Regions from separate parts of the Microbacterium neungamense genome, predicted to be linked through region 3. Evidence: predicted binding sites of a transcription regulator. Region 3 holds the regulator's gene; each other region holds the start of a gene.
The links. The regulator LexA, encoded in region 3, represses DNA repair genes until DNA is damaged. The targets are predictions, from matches to a motif close to TCGAACANNTGTTCGA.
Positions count from the first base shown of each region.

Region 1: recA (recombinase RecA) is a predicted target of LexA. The motif match lies at 1,939-1,954, and genes of this name have one in related genera.
Region 2: JSY13_RS03670 (DUF222 domain-containing protein) is a predicted target of LexA. The motif match lies at 2,178-2,193, and genes of this name have one in related genera.

Region 1 covers NZ_CP069717.1:1,042,840-1,047,317, reverse strand. The annotation lists gene JSY13_RS04960 (regulatory protein RecX) at 1-585, opposite strand, end outside; gene recA (recombinase RecA) at 691-1,740, opposite strand; gene JSY13_RS04950 (DUF3046 domain-containing protein) at 1,988-2,209, opposite strand; gene JSY13_RS04945 (helix-turn-helix domain-containing protein) at 2,228-2,536, opposite strand; gene JSY13_RS04940 (CinA family protein) at 2,723-3,217, opposite strand; gene pgsA (CDP-diacylglycerol--glycerol-3-phosphate 3-phosphatidyltransferase) at 3,214-3,792, opposite strand; gene JSY13_RS04930 (FtsK/SpoIIIE family DNA translocase) at 3,792-4,478, opposite strand, start outside.
Region 2 covers NZ_CP069717.1:769,856-774,333, reverse strand. The annotation lists gene JSY13_RS03680 (aminopeptidase P family protein) at 1-938, shown strand, start outside; gene JSY13_RS03675 (phosphotransferase) at 1,046-1,936, shown strand; gene JSY13_RS03670 (DUF222 domain-containing protein) at 2,222-3,871, shown strand; gene JSY13_RS03665 (VOC family protein) at 3,934-4,191, opposite strand; gene JSY13_RS03660 (hypothetical protein) at 4,148-4,411, opposite strand.
Region 3 covers NZ_CP069717.1:1,755,734-1,760,211, reverse strand. The annotation lists gene metE (5-methyltetrahydropteroyltriglutamate--homocysteine S-methyltransferase) at 1-1,911, shown strand, start outside; gene lexA (transcriptional repressor LexA) at 2,008-2,688, opposite strand; gene JSY13_RS08500 (LysM peptidoglycan-binding domain-containing protein) at 2,952-3,305, shown strand; gene JSY13_RS08495 (histidinol-phosphate transaminase) at 3,433-4,478, shown strand, end outside.

The DNA of each region.
Region 1 (4,478 bases), 710 kb from region 3:
CTTCCGCTCGGACCCGGAGGTGACGAGGTGCCCGGCCAGGGTGCGGTCGTCGAGGTACCTCCGCGCGGTGAACTCGTCGATGATCTCGTCGATCCGCCGGTCGTCGAGGCCGGTGTCGGCGAGGATCGCCCGGGCCTCGGCGACCGAGAGGGCACGGGCGCGAAGCCGGCGGACGAGCACCTCCTCGGCGTGCCAGCGCACCTCCTCGTCGGTGTGATCGGCGTCCCCTGCGGCTGCCGCGGTGGCCGCTGGCTCGAGCGTCGCGGGGTCCTCGTGCGGACGCAAGGCGCGCAGCCTGGGGCGGGCCGCCTGCGTGGCGCCGCCGGAGAACGCCGGATGCCTGCTGCTCACCGGTGCTCCGCCGCCGCTCGCCGCGCCGTCGGCTGCGGTGCGGTTCGCCGTCCCACCGACGTCGGCGCGGTTCGCGGCACCGTCGACGTCGGCGCTGTTCTCCGCGTCCGCGGCCCCACCGCCGCTCCCGCGGCTCCGGGCGCCGGTATCGGAAGCGGCGGCACGGCGTCCGAAGATCGGGATCACCGGGGCGAGGCGCTCGGCGTCGCCGTGCCCCTCGCCCCGATCAGCCATGATCCACCCCGGTTACTGAGCTCCGTCGAAGTGCGGTTACTGAGCTCCGTCGAAGTGCGGTTGCCAAACTCCATCGACGCGCGGTAGCTGCGCTCGGCCGACGCATCAGGCCGGACGCCGCTGGCTCAGCTCGTCGACCGGAGCCTCCTCCGCGGCCTTGGCCCCGATGCCCATCTTCTGCTTGATCTGAGCCTCGATCGCCGCCGCGATGTCCTCGTTCTTGATGAGGAAGTTGCGGGCGTTCTCCTTGCCCTGACCGAGCTGGTCGCCGTCGTAGGTGTACCAGGCGCCCGACTTCTTCACGATGCCGTGTTCGACACCGAAGTCGATCAGGCTGCCCTCGCGCGAGATGCCGACGCCATAGAGGATGTCGAACTCGGCCTGCTTGAACGGCGGGGCCATCTTGTTCTTCACCACCTTGACGCGGGTGCGGTTTCCGACCGCCTCGGCCCCGTCCTTCAGCGTCTCGATGCGGCGGATGTCGAGCCGCACCGAGGCGTAGAACTTGAGGGCCTTTCCACCCGCAGTCGTCTCCGGCGAGCCGAAGAAGACGCCGATCTTCTCACGCAGCTGGTTGATGAAGATGGCCGTGGTCTTGGTCTGGTTGAGGCCACCGGTGAGCTTGCGGAGCGCCTGGGACATCAGGCGCGCCTGCAGGCCGACGTGCGAGTCGCCCATCTCGCCCTTGATCTCCGCCTCCGGGACCAGCGCGGCCACGGAGTCGATGACCACCAGGTCGATCGCGCCGGAGCGGATCAGCATGTCGGCGATCTCGAGGGCCTGCTCTCCGGTGTCGGGCTGCGACACGAGGAGCTGATCGATGTCGACGCCGAGCTTCTTGGCGTAGTCGGGGTCGAGGGCGTGCTCCGCGTCGATGAACGCGGCGATGCCGCCGGCGCGCTGCACGTTCGCGATCGCGTGCAGGGTGAGCGTCGTCTTACCCGAGGACTCCGGGCCGTAGATCTCGATGATGCGCCCGCGCGGCAGACCGCCGATGCCGAGGGCGACATCGAGCGCGATGGAGCCGGTGGGGATGACCTCGACCGGGGCGCGCTCATCGCTGCCCAGTCGCATGATCGATCCCTTGCCGAACTGGCGTTCGATGTGGGCGAGCGCGGAATCCAGTGCCTTGTCGCGGTCGTCCGGGGATGGCATGACGTGCTCCTTCGTGCTCGATGTGCTGCCGCCTGTAGGCTGTCGCGACCTGTCCCGGCGGGACGGATTCTCCGACAAGGCGTATGGCTCGGTGCCATGTCTTCACCGTAGGCGTGGCCACCGACATCGCGTCGGCCAGGGCCCCGTCTGTGGAGAGAAATCGCCTCGAAACCACTCGTGCAGAACGATACGCCCCCATCGAACACACGTTCGACGACACGCCGGGAATCCGTGAGAGGACGCGATCTCAGCGTCGCCGGGGCTCCAGCCGGCCCACGCCGTAACGGCGTTCGGCGGGCACGTCGGTCTCGGCGCACAGCGCGAGCCAGATCTCGCGCGGCGGCACGCCGTCGTCCAGGGCTTCGATCGCCGTCCGGCCGAGGCCGCTGAGCACGAGGTCGTGCGTCAGCGCCGTGGCGCGGCCGCCGAACTCGTCATCCACCGCGCGCAGGAACTCGCTGCGCCGCATCCGTCGTCCCGTCCCCGCTCAGCGGAGCGAGAGCTCGGGCTCGACGGAGGCCACGAGATCGTCGGGCACGACATCCGGGAATCCGTGCATGCCCTCGAGAACCGAGATGCGGTCGCCGACCTCGCGCATGATGGTCGAGATCGGAACGTCGAGCGCTTCGGCGACCGAGGCGAGGATCTCGCTGGAGGCCTCCTTCTGGCCCCGTTCCACCTCGCTGAGGTAGCCGAGGGCGACGGATGCCTTGCTGGCGACCTGACGGAGCGTGCGGCCCTTCTGCAGACGGAAGTCCCTCAGCACATCGCCGATCTCCTGTCGTACAAGGATCATCGGAACCTCCTCTCCGTCGTTCCCCTCGTCTGCGATCTCGAGGGGATCGCCAGTCTAACCCGACCGGATGCCACTGAATCTAGTGTGTCACTCTGTGCTTCGCGTGTGAGCGCCGCGCCGGGCGACGCCTGTTCCGTGATCCGTGTGTTGATCGGCACATGTGAGTCAACGCCCGCGGAGTCCCGGCTATTCCGAGGCCCGATCCGCGAGCGCCTCGCAGCCGGCGCGGAGTGCGGCCGCGACGGCGGATGCCCGCACCGCGGCGCGGTCGCCGGGGAACACGAAGGAGCGCACGTCCCGGACCGCCGGCGTGACGACCCCGATGTGGACCGTCCCCACCGGCTGCCCGTCGGGCGAATCGGGGCCGGCAATCCCGGTCGTGGCGATGCCGACGTCGGCCGGGCATCCGTCCACCGCGACGGCGCGCCGGACTCCGGCCGCCATCTGCAGGGCGACCTCGGGATGCACCGGGCCGTGGGCCGCCAGCAGCGCGCCGTCCACCCCGAGGAGGCTGTGCTTGACCGGCGTGGCGTAGGCGACGACGGCGCCGCGCAGACTCGCGGAGGCCCCGGGGACGGCGACGACCTCGGCCGAGAGCGCGCCGCCGGTGAGGGACTCTGCGATCCCGAGGGTCCAGCCGCGCTGCCGGAGCAGCGACAGCAGCTCTGCCGCGTCGTTCACGCGTCGGCCGACCGTGCCCCGCGCACCTGGGCGACGACGTAGTCGATGCCGCTGGCGATGGTGAGCACCAGGGCCGCGTACATCAGCACGACCCCGACCCCGATCCACCACGTCTCGCCGATGAGCGCGTGCAGCGGCAGCAGCCACCAGGACAGGGCGACGGCCTGCACGAGGGTCTTCAGCTTGCCCATCCAGGCGGCCGCGACGATGTGCTGCTTGGCCACGAGGAACCGGTGGACGGTGATGCCCCACTCGCGGATGAGGATGACGATCACGATCCACCAGGGCCACTCGCCGAGCACGGCGAGGCCGATGAACCCGGCGCCGGTGAGGAGCTTGTCCGCGATCGGATCCCACAGCTTGCCGAAGTCGCTGACGATGTCGTGCTTGCGGGCGAGGTAGCCGTCCACCCAGTCGGTGGAGATCGCGAGGACGAACAGCGCCGCGGCGGTCCAGCGCAGCCCGAGGTGGGCGTCCCCGGCGGGTCCGCCGAGCAGCAGCAGCACGAGGAAGACGATCGCGAGCGGGATGCGGACGATCGTGATGGCGTTCGGGAGCTGCCGCGGAATGGCCATCAGTCGCGTCCCGTCAGTCCCCAGGCGTCCTCGTCGCCCTCCTCCTCGACGACCGGGAGGCCTTGGAACTGCGCCTCGACCGGGTCGGACTCGGCGCCGCGCGGTGCGGCCGGCGCTGCGGCGGCGGGCGCCGGGGCGGGTGCGTCCTCGCCGCGCAGGCGGGCGAGCACGCCCGGAAGCTGCTCGGCGGTGACCAGCACGTCGCGCGCCTTCGAGCCCTCGGACGGGCCCACGATCTCCCGCGACTCGAGCAGGTCCATGAGGCGGCCGGCCTTGGCGAAGCCGACGCGCAGCTTCCGCTGCAGCATCGAGGTGGACCCGAACTGGGTCGACACGACGAGCTCGGCGGCGGCGAGCAGCAGCTCGAGGTCGTCGCCGATGTCCTCGTCGACCTCCTTCTTCTTCGGCTCGATCGCCTCCTGCACGTCCGGCCGGTACTCCGGGCGGGCCTGCGCGGTGACGTGCTTGACGACGGCGTCGATCTCGCTCTCGTCCACCCACGCGCCCTGCAGGCGGAACGGCTTGGACGACCCCATCGGCGAGAACAGCGCGTCGCCCTGGCCGATGAGCTTGTCCGCACCGGGGCTGTCCAGGATGACCCGGCTGTCCGTGACGCTGGTCACCGCGAACGCCAGACGCGAGGGCACGTTCGCCTTGATCAGGCCGGTGACCACGTCGACGCTCGG
Region 2 (4,478 bases), 990 kb from region 3:
ACCTCGGCCTCGCGACCGCGCACATCGACGACTTCCAGGCCGGTGACGACGATCTGGTCGTGGACCAGGACGCCGAGCTGACGCGCTTCGTCTCGGAGCTGCGGCTCGTGAAGGACGAGTACGAGATCGCCGAGCTGCGACGTGCCGTGGAGATCACCCGGAGCGGATTCGACGATGTGATCCGCGCGCTGCCGCGGGCCGTGGAGCACCCGCGCGGCGAGCGCGTGATCGAGGGGGCCTTCCATCAGCGGGCCCGCAGCGACGGCAACTGGGAGGGCTACGACACCATCGCGGCCTCCGGTCCGCACGCCTGCTACCTGCACTGGACGCGCAACGACGGCGCCGTCGTGCCGGGCGATCTCATCCTCGTCGACGCCGGCGTCGAGGTCGACAGCATGTACACCGCTGACATCACCCGCACGCTGCCGGTGAACGGACGCTTCTCCGAGGTGCAGCGGCGGGTGTACGAGACGGTGCTCGAGGCGGCGGATGCCGCGTTCGCCGCGGCCCATCCGGGTGTGAAGTTCCGCGCCGTGCACGAGGCGGCGATGGAGGTCATCGCACGCCGCACCGCAGAATGGGGGCTGCTGCCGGTGTCCGCCGAGGAGGCTCTCGACGCGGATGCCGGTGGTCAGCACCGCCGGTACATGGTGCACGGCACGAGCCACCACCTCGGACTGGACGTCCACGACTGCGCGCAGGCGCGACGCGAGATGTACTACGACGGCGTGCTCGAGCCGGGGATGGTGTTCACGATCGAGCCCGGACTGTACTTCCAGATCGACGATCTGACCGTGCCGGAGGAGCTCCGCGGCATCGGCGTGCGGATCGAGGACGACATCCTGATGACCGCCGACGGGCCGGTGAACCTGTCCGCCGGGATCCCGCGCACCGCCGACGAGGTCGAGGCGTGGATGGCCCGGGCTGCCGGTCGTTGAGCGAGGACGCGCGCAGCGCGACCGAGACGAAACGCAGTGAGGAATCCGAGCCTCCGCAGCCGCCCGCATCCCCGACCGGGAACCCCGCAGCTCACGATGCCGGCACCATGCACGAAGGCCAGCTGAACGTCGACGCGGAACTCGTCGCCTCGCTGGTCGCCGCTCAGTTCCCCCGCTATGCCGGCGCGCCCGTCCGACGCGTCCACTCCGGTGGGACCGTCAACGCGATCTTCCGCATCGGGAGCGACGTCGCCGCCCGCCTTCCCCTGCTGCCCGCGGACGCCGCAGAGCTCGAGGCCGAAGCGTCGGCTCTGAACGAGTTCGCCGAGACATGCCCGTTCCCAGCGCCGCGCGCCCTCGGCATCGGAGCACCGGATGCCGCGTACCCGTCCGCCTGGACGCTGCAGGAGTGGCTGCCCGGCACGGTGGCCGACCCCTTCCGGTGGTCGTCCTCCTACGCATTGGCGGACGACGTCGTGAGCCTGATCCGGCGCCTGCGCAGCGCGCCGGTGGCGGGGCGCTCCTTCGACGGGCGGGGACGCGGCGGGAATCTGAGGGATCACGACGAGTGGATGGCGCACTGCCTTGCCCAGAGCGCCGGAATCGTGGACACCGCTGCGGTCGAGGCTCTGTGGTCGGTGCTCCGCGATCTCGCGGCCGACGGTGAGGACCGCATGAGCCACCGGGACCTGATCCCCGCGAACCTCCTCGTGGCGGACGGACGTCTGGTGGGAGTCCTCGACGGCGGGGCCTTCGGCCCGGCCGACCCGTCCCTGGACCTGGTCGCCGCATGGCATCTGTTCGACGAGCCGGTCCGCTCGCATGTGCGCGCCGCTGTCGGCGCGGGCGAGGCCGAGTGGCTGCGCGGAGCCGCATGGGCGCTGCAGCAGGCGATGGGCCTCGTCTGGTACTACCCCGAGACGAACCCGCCGATGGCGGAGCTCGGCCACTCGACCGTCACACGCCTTCTGGCCGACACCGAACTCCCCCGACGCTGAGCGCGCCGCCCCTCCTCCGCCGTCGTCGAGCGAGGCGCCCTCCCCCCCCGGTCGCTGAGCGCGGTCCCCGTCCCGGTCGTTGAGCGAGGACGCGCGCAGCGCGACCGAGACGAAACGCCCCACCGCTCCCGGGTCGCCCTCCCCCGGTCGTTGAGCGAGCACCGGCGCAGCCGGAGCGAGACGAAACGCCCCACCCGTCGATTCGTTACCATTCCGTTACCACCCTCAGTTCGCAGAAGTGCCGAATACTCGTTCGAATGTCCGTGGCCGGTGTGATCATGAAGTATGGCATTCTTCACCGAGGTCGACGCGGAGGTCGCGGTGCTGCGCGGCCTGCTCGGTGAGGACACGGATGCCGCGAGCCTGCCCGGCCGGGTTCTGCGCCTGTCCGACACCGACCTCGCCGTTCTGGTTCAGGCGGCGGGAGCCTTGCGGCGGTGTGCGGAGCGGGTGGAGATCGTCGGGGCCGGCGTGGTCGCGTCCCGCTCCACCCGGGATGCCGGGCATTCGGGTCTGGCCCAGTCCCGAGGCCACCGCTCCGCGGCGTCGTTCCTGCAGGAGATCACCGGCGGCACCCGCAGCGATGCGCACCGCCAGATCCGGCAGGGCACCTCCCTTCTCGAGGAAGCCGCCGCCGGCGGATCCCCCGCCGACGACACAAACGCGGGACATCCCGGCGACGACGGACACGACCATGGCGGCCCGGAGGACCATGGCTGCCCGGCGGGGGACGCGGAGCAGCACGGTGAGGGCGCGGGTTCGGGCGGGACGCCGGATCCCGGTACACACCGCGGGCCCGGCCAGGGCGAGACCCCCGCGATCACGCCGCCCTGGCACGCCCCGCTCGGCGCCGCCCTGCTCTCCGGCGACCTCTCCGCCGCTCAGCACGACGCCATCCTGCGCGGCCTCGGCGAACCACCCACCGCCACGGCGACCGGCCCTACCCTCGACCACCCCGACGACGCGGCCGCTGCGGTGGCGGATGCGGAGGCGCGGGAGGCGTGGCGTGCGGCGGCGGAGCAGCTGATCGCCGAAGCGGCCCGGCGCACCGTGGAGGAACTCGCCTCGACCGCCCGGACGATCCGGGACCGGCTGGACCCGGAAGGAGCCGAGCGGCGCTTCCAGGAGCGATACCAGCGGCGCTCGTTCCGCACCTGGCGCGACCGGGACGGCATCGCCCACGCCTCCTGGGTGTTCGACGACGAAGGCGCCGCATTCCTGGAGGCCATCCTCGCCGCCGCCCTCCGCCCCCGCCTGGGCCCCCGGTTCGTCGACGAGACCGAGAAGACCCGCGCCGAGGACCTCGTCCGCGACCCCCGTTCCAACGACCAACTCGCCTACGACCTGCTCCTGGATATCCTCCGCACCGGCATCCTCGCCGACCCCAAGACCGTCTTCGGCACCCGCCAGCCCGGAATCCGCCTGGTCACCGTCCTCACCCCCGACGGCACCCTCGCCCCCACCGGGCACACCGAAGACGGACTGCACCCCCTGCCTGCCACAGTCATCTCCCGCCGCATCTGCGACACCGGCGTGATCCCGGTCACCGTCGACTCCTGCGGGAACCCGCTGGACCTGGGCCGAGAACGGCGCCTGTTCACCCCCGCCCAGCGCCTCACCCTCGCCCTCCGCGACGGCGGCTGCCGCTGGCACGGCTGTGACCGCCCCGCCTCCCACTGCGAAGCCCACCACTGCGACGAATGGCACGCCGACCAGGGCCGCACCGACATCGACCGCGGCATCCTGCTCTGCCGGTTCCACCACATGCAACTCCACCACAACGGCTGGCGCATCACCCGCACCGGCAAAGACGACTTCCACCTCCACCCACCCGGCCCAGGCGAACCCATTCCCCTCCCACCCCGCCTCTCCCTTCGCTACGCCTGGGGCGACATCGACCCACCCCCACCCCGCTTCCACCCTGCCGCCGCCTGACCACCACCACCCGCGACCGGCCCGGACCGAGGGCCGGCGACCGGCCGGCAGCCGTCGCGAACTCAGCGGAGCGTCTCTGCGACGATCTCGACCTTGAACCCGGCCTGATCCTCGAGCCATCCGGCGTAGTGCTCCGGGCCGCCCGCATGCGGGTAACGATCGCGGTACAGCGCCCGCCAGCCGTGCCGTTCCGCCGCTTCCATCAGCTCATCGACATCACTGGGCGTGCCGCCACGAAAGGCGACGTGGTTCATTCCCGGCATCCGTCGATCGTGCTCAGCGCCCGTCAGGTTCGGTGGCTGCGTGAGCGTCACGTACATCTCTCCCGCGGACCACGACTTCCCGCCGGGCCATTCCTGCGTGACCCGGAATCCGAGTTCGCTGCGCCGCACAGGCCGCCAGCACCAGCACGGCGAACGAACGGCCGAAGACGCTGTCGTCCCCGGCGGAACCGAGACCTTCGCGCAGCATCGCCGCGGCCCGGTCGCCGAACTCGTCGAGGGTCAGATCGTGAACTCCGGCGGCGACGTCCTCGAGCATCACGGCGAGCGCACGTTCGCGGACGGCGGCGTCCGCAGACGCGAGCTCCCGCCACGGCCCCGCCACG
Region 3 (4,478 bases):
GACACCGACTTCTCGCTCTCCAGCGACCGCCTCGTGCGCGAGGTCGCCGAGGCCGCGGACGCCGGCTTCCGCACGCGCCCCGTCGTCGTCGGCCCCGTGACCCTGCTCGCCCTGGCGAAGGCATCCGATGACGCGCCCGAGGGCTTCGACCCGCTCTCCCGCCTCGACGATGTGCTGCCCGTGTACGCCGAACTGCTCGCGGCGCTCAAGGCCGCCGGCGCCGCCTGGGTGCAGCTGGACGAGCCGGCGCTGGTGAGCGAGTCGCTGCCGGCGTCGCCGCAGGCCCTCGCGGATGCCGCGGAGCGCGCCCTCGCCGTCCTCGGCGGTGCGCAGGACCGCCCTTCGATCCTCGTCGCCGCCCCGTACGCCGCCCTCGACGCGGCGTTCCCGGTCCTCACCGCCGCACCGATCGAGGCCATCGCGGTGGACCTCGTCCGCGGCGGCATCCCGGCCGGAGCCCCGGGCCTGGAGGGCAAGACCCTCGTCGGCGGCGTGATCGACGGTCACAACATCTGGCGCGGCGACCTCGACGCGGCCTTCGCGAAGCTGGAGGCGCTGCGCACGCTGGGCGCCGCGGCGGTCACCGCCGCCACGTCGACCTCGCTGCTGCACGTGCCGCACGACGTGGAGGACGAGTCGAAGCTGGACGCGCGCCTGGTCTCCTGGCTCGCCTTCGCCGACCAGAAGGTCGGCCAGGTGGTCACCCTGGCGCGCGGTCTCGCCGAGGGCCGCGACGCCATCGCCGCAGAGCTCGACGCCGCATCCGCCGCGCTCGAGGACCGCCGCACCGCACCCGGTGTGCGCGACGGCGCCGTGCGCGAGCGCGCCGCCGGGCTCGCCGAGGCCGACTTCGCCCGCGCCCCGTACGCGGAGCGCGAGGCTGCGCAGCAGGCGCTGGACCTGCCCGCCCTGCCGCTGACGACCATCGGCTCCTTCCCGCAGACCGGCAACATCCGCCGGGCGCGGGCGCAGTTCCTGCGCGGCGAGCTGCCGCAGGAGGACTACGAGGACTTCCTGCGGGCCGAGATCGACCGCGTTGTCTCGCTGCAGGAGGAGCTCGGACTGGACGTGCTGGTGCACGGCGAGCCCGAGCGCAACGACATGGTGCAGTACTTCGCCGAGAATCTGGACGGCTTCGCGGTCACCGAGAACGGCTGGGTGCAGTCCTACGGGTCGCGGGCGACGCGTCCCTCCATCCTGTGGGGCGACGTGTCGCGTCCGGCGCCGATCACGGTGTCCTGGGCTTCGTACGCCCAGTCGCTGAGCGCGAAGCCGGTCAAGGGCATGCTCACCGGGCCGGTGACGATCCTGGCCTGGTCGTTCGTGCGCGACGACCAGCCGCTCGGCGAGACCGCGAACCAGGTCGCCCTCGCGCTGCGCGACGAGATCGCCGACCTCGAGGAGGCCGGCATCGGCATCATCCAGGTCGACGAGCCCGCCCTGCGCGAGCTGCTGCCGCTGAAGCGGGCCGACCAGCCGGCGTATCTGGACTGGTCGGTGCGCTCCTTCCGCCTGGCCACCGGCGGCGCCGCCGCCGCCACGCAGGTGCACACGCACCTCTGTTACTCCGAGTTCGGCGTGGTGATCGACGCGATCCGCGCCCTGGATGCCGACGTCACCTCGATCGAGGCGGCGCGCAGCCGGATGGAGGTCGTCGCCGACGTCGCGGAGGCCGGCTTCGACCACGGCATCGGCCCGGGCGTGTACGACATCCACTCGCCCCGCGTGCCCAGCGTCGACGAGGTCGAGACGCTGCTGCGTCGCGCGACCGAGGAGCTGCCGCTGCGCCAGGTCTGGGTCAACCCGGACTGCGGCCTGAAGACCCGCGGCTACGAGGAGACCGTGGCCTCGCTGCGCAACATCGCGGAGGCGACGCGCCGCGTCCGCGAGGACGTCGCCGTCACGGCCTGACCGGCCCCACGCGTTCGGGGCGGATTCTCACACCCGGGGCGGCGGAGAACCGCCCCGAACGTGAGAACCCGCCCCGAACGGATCAGGCGCGAGGCGTCAGACCGCGCGCAGCACCGCGACGACCTTGCCGAGCACGGTGGCGTCGTCGCCGAGGATGGGTTCGAACGCCGAGTTGCGGGGGAGCAGCCAGGTGTGACCGTCCCGGCGGCGGAAGGTCTTCACCGTCGCCTCGCCGTCGAGCATCGCCGCGACGATCTCGCCGTTCTCGGCCGTCGACTGAGTGCGGACGACGACCCAGTCCCCGTCGCAGATCGCGGCGTCGATCATCGAATCGCCGGAGACCTTGAGCATGAACAGCTCGCCCTTCCCGACGAGCTGCCGCGGCAGCGGGAAGATCTCCTCGACCTGCTGCTCGGCGGTGATCGGCACCCCTGCGGCGATCCGGCCGACCAGCGGAACGAGCGCGGCGTCGCCCACGGCCGGGCCCGCGTCGGCGGGATTCTCGCCGCTCGCCCCGGGCAGATCGATCAGCACCTCCATCGCTCGGGTCTTGCCCGGGTCGCGACGCAGGTAGCCGCTCAGCTCCAGCTGACCGAGCTGGTGCGTCACGCTCGACAGGGACTTCAGTCCCACGGCGTCGCCGATCTCGCGCATGCTCGGCGGGTAGCCGTGCTTGGCGATCGAGGTCTGGATGACCTCGAGGATCGCCATCTGCTTCGGGCTGAGGCTCTTGCGCCGGCGCGTGCGCGGCGCTTCGGCGGCGTTGTTCTCGCTCATCTGTGCTCCTTCGTGCGCCGTCGCTGGCGACCGGGTTCGAATGTCGGTGGCCCGTGATGGGGTGTCGATATCGAAACCGTATCCGAGATCCTCACGATTTCGGAAGATCTGTTCGAGCGTGTCGGAGACCTACCTGACAGGATTTCGAAGACGTGTTGACAGATGTTCGATATCGAAGATAGATTCGGAACGTAGCTTCGCATCCGGCTCTCCCGGCCGAGGGTCGGATGCGAAGCTGCCGATCACATCGAGGAGCACAGCACATGAGCACCATCGCCATCCAGGGTCCGATCGCCCGCCCGCGCACGCGTCTCCGCCTCACCGCACGCGGACGCCGGGTGCTCCTCGCTCTCGCCGCCGCCCCGCTCGCCGCCGGCATCGCCTTCTCGGCGCTCGCGGGCGGCTCCGCCCTCGCCTCGGGTGAGCAGGCGTACCGGGCGTCGTTCGAGACCGTGACCGTGATGCCGGGCGACACGCTGTGGTCGATCGCCGCGCACGTGGCGCCGGACGCTGATCCGCGCGACGTCGTCGACGACATCATCCGCCTGAACAATCTGCCGGGCGGCATGGTGCAGGCGGGCAGTGAGATCGCCATCCCCGCTGCTTACGCGGACTGAGCCGCCGGTTGCGCGGGCTCTCCTGCCGGCTGCGCGGACTGACCCGCCGGCACGCCGGCCGCGCCCGGCTCGGAACCGTTCGTCGCACGCGCCGAGCGCCCCGGCGGTTCGTCCTAGCATGGGAAGGGTGACCTCCCTCGATGAGCTGCCCCTCCGCGACGATCTGCGCGGGCTCACACCGTACGGCGCGCCGCAGGCCCCTCTCCCCGTCGCACTGAACGTCAACGAGAACACGCATCCGGTGCCCGACGAGGTGGCCAGCGACATCCTCGACGACATCGCCCTGGCCCTGCGTGACGTGAACCGGTACCCCGACCGCGAGTTCACCCTCCTCCGCGAGGGATTCGCCGAGTACCTCGGCCACGGCCTCACGCCCGACCGCATCTGGGCCGGGAACGGGTCGAACGAGGTGCTGCAGCACATCCTGCAGGCCTTCGCCGGCCCTGGACGCACCGCGTTCGGCTTCGCCCCCACCTACTCCATGTACCCGCTGCTCACCCAGGGCACGGGCGCGCGCTGGATCGCCGGCACGCGCGAGGCGGACTACCGGGTGAGTGCCGAGGACGGCGCCGCCCAGGTGGCGGACGCCGACCCGGATGTCGTCATCCTCTGCACCCCGAACAACCCGACCGGCACACCCCTCGGCCTCGACGTCGTCGAGGCCGTCTACGAGGCCGCCCGCGGCGTGGTGGTCGTCGACGAGGCGTATCAGGAGTTCGCGCCGAAGGACGCTCCGTCGGCCCTCACCCTGCTCGACGGCCGCCCGCGGCTCGCGGTGTCCCGCACCATGAGCAAGGCGTTCGCGTTCGCGGGTGCACGGGTCGGCTATCTCGCCGCCGACCCGGCCTTCATCGACGCCCTGCGCTTGGTGCGCCTGCCGTACCACCTCAGTGCGCTCACCCAGGCCGCCGCGGTCGCAGCGCTGCGCAACGCGCCGACCATGCTGCGGATGGTGGACGACATCGTCGAGCAGCGCGACCGCATCTCCGCCACCCTGGAGGCGCTGGGTTACCGCCCGCACGAATCGTGGACGAACTTCGTGCTGTTCGGGGGAGTGGACGACCCGAAGGCGGTCTGGCAGTGCCTCTACGACCGAGGCGTGCTCATCCGCGACGTCGGCATCCCCGGCCACCTGCGCGTCACCGCGGGAACCGAGGCCGAGACCACCGCCTT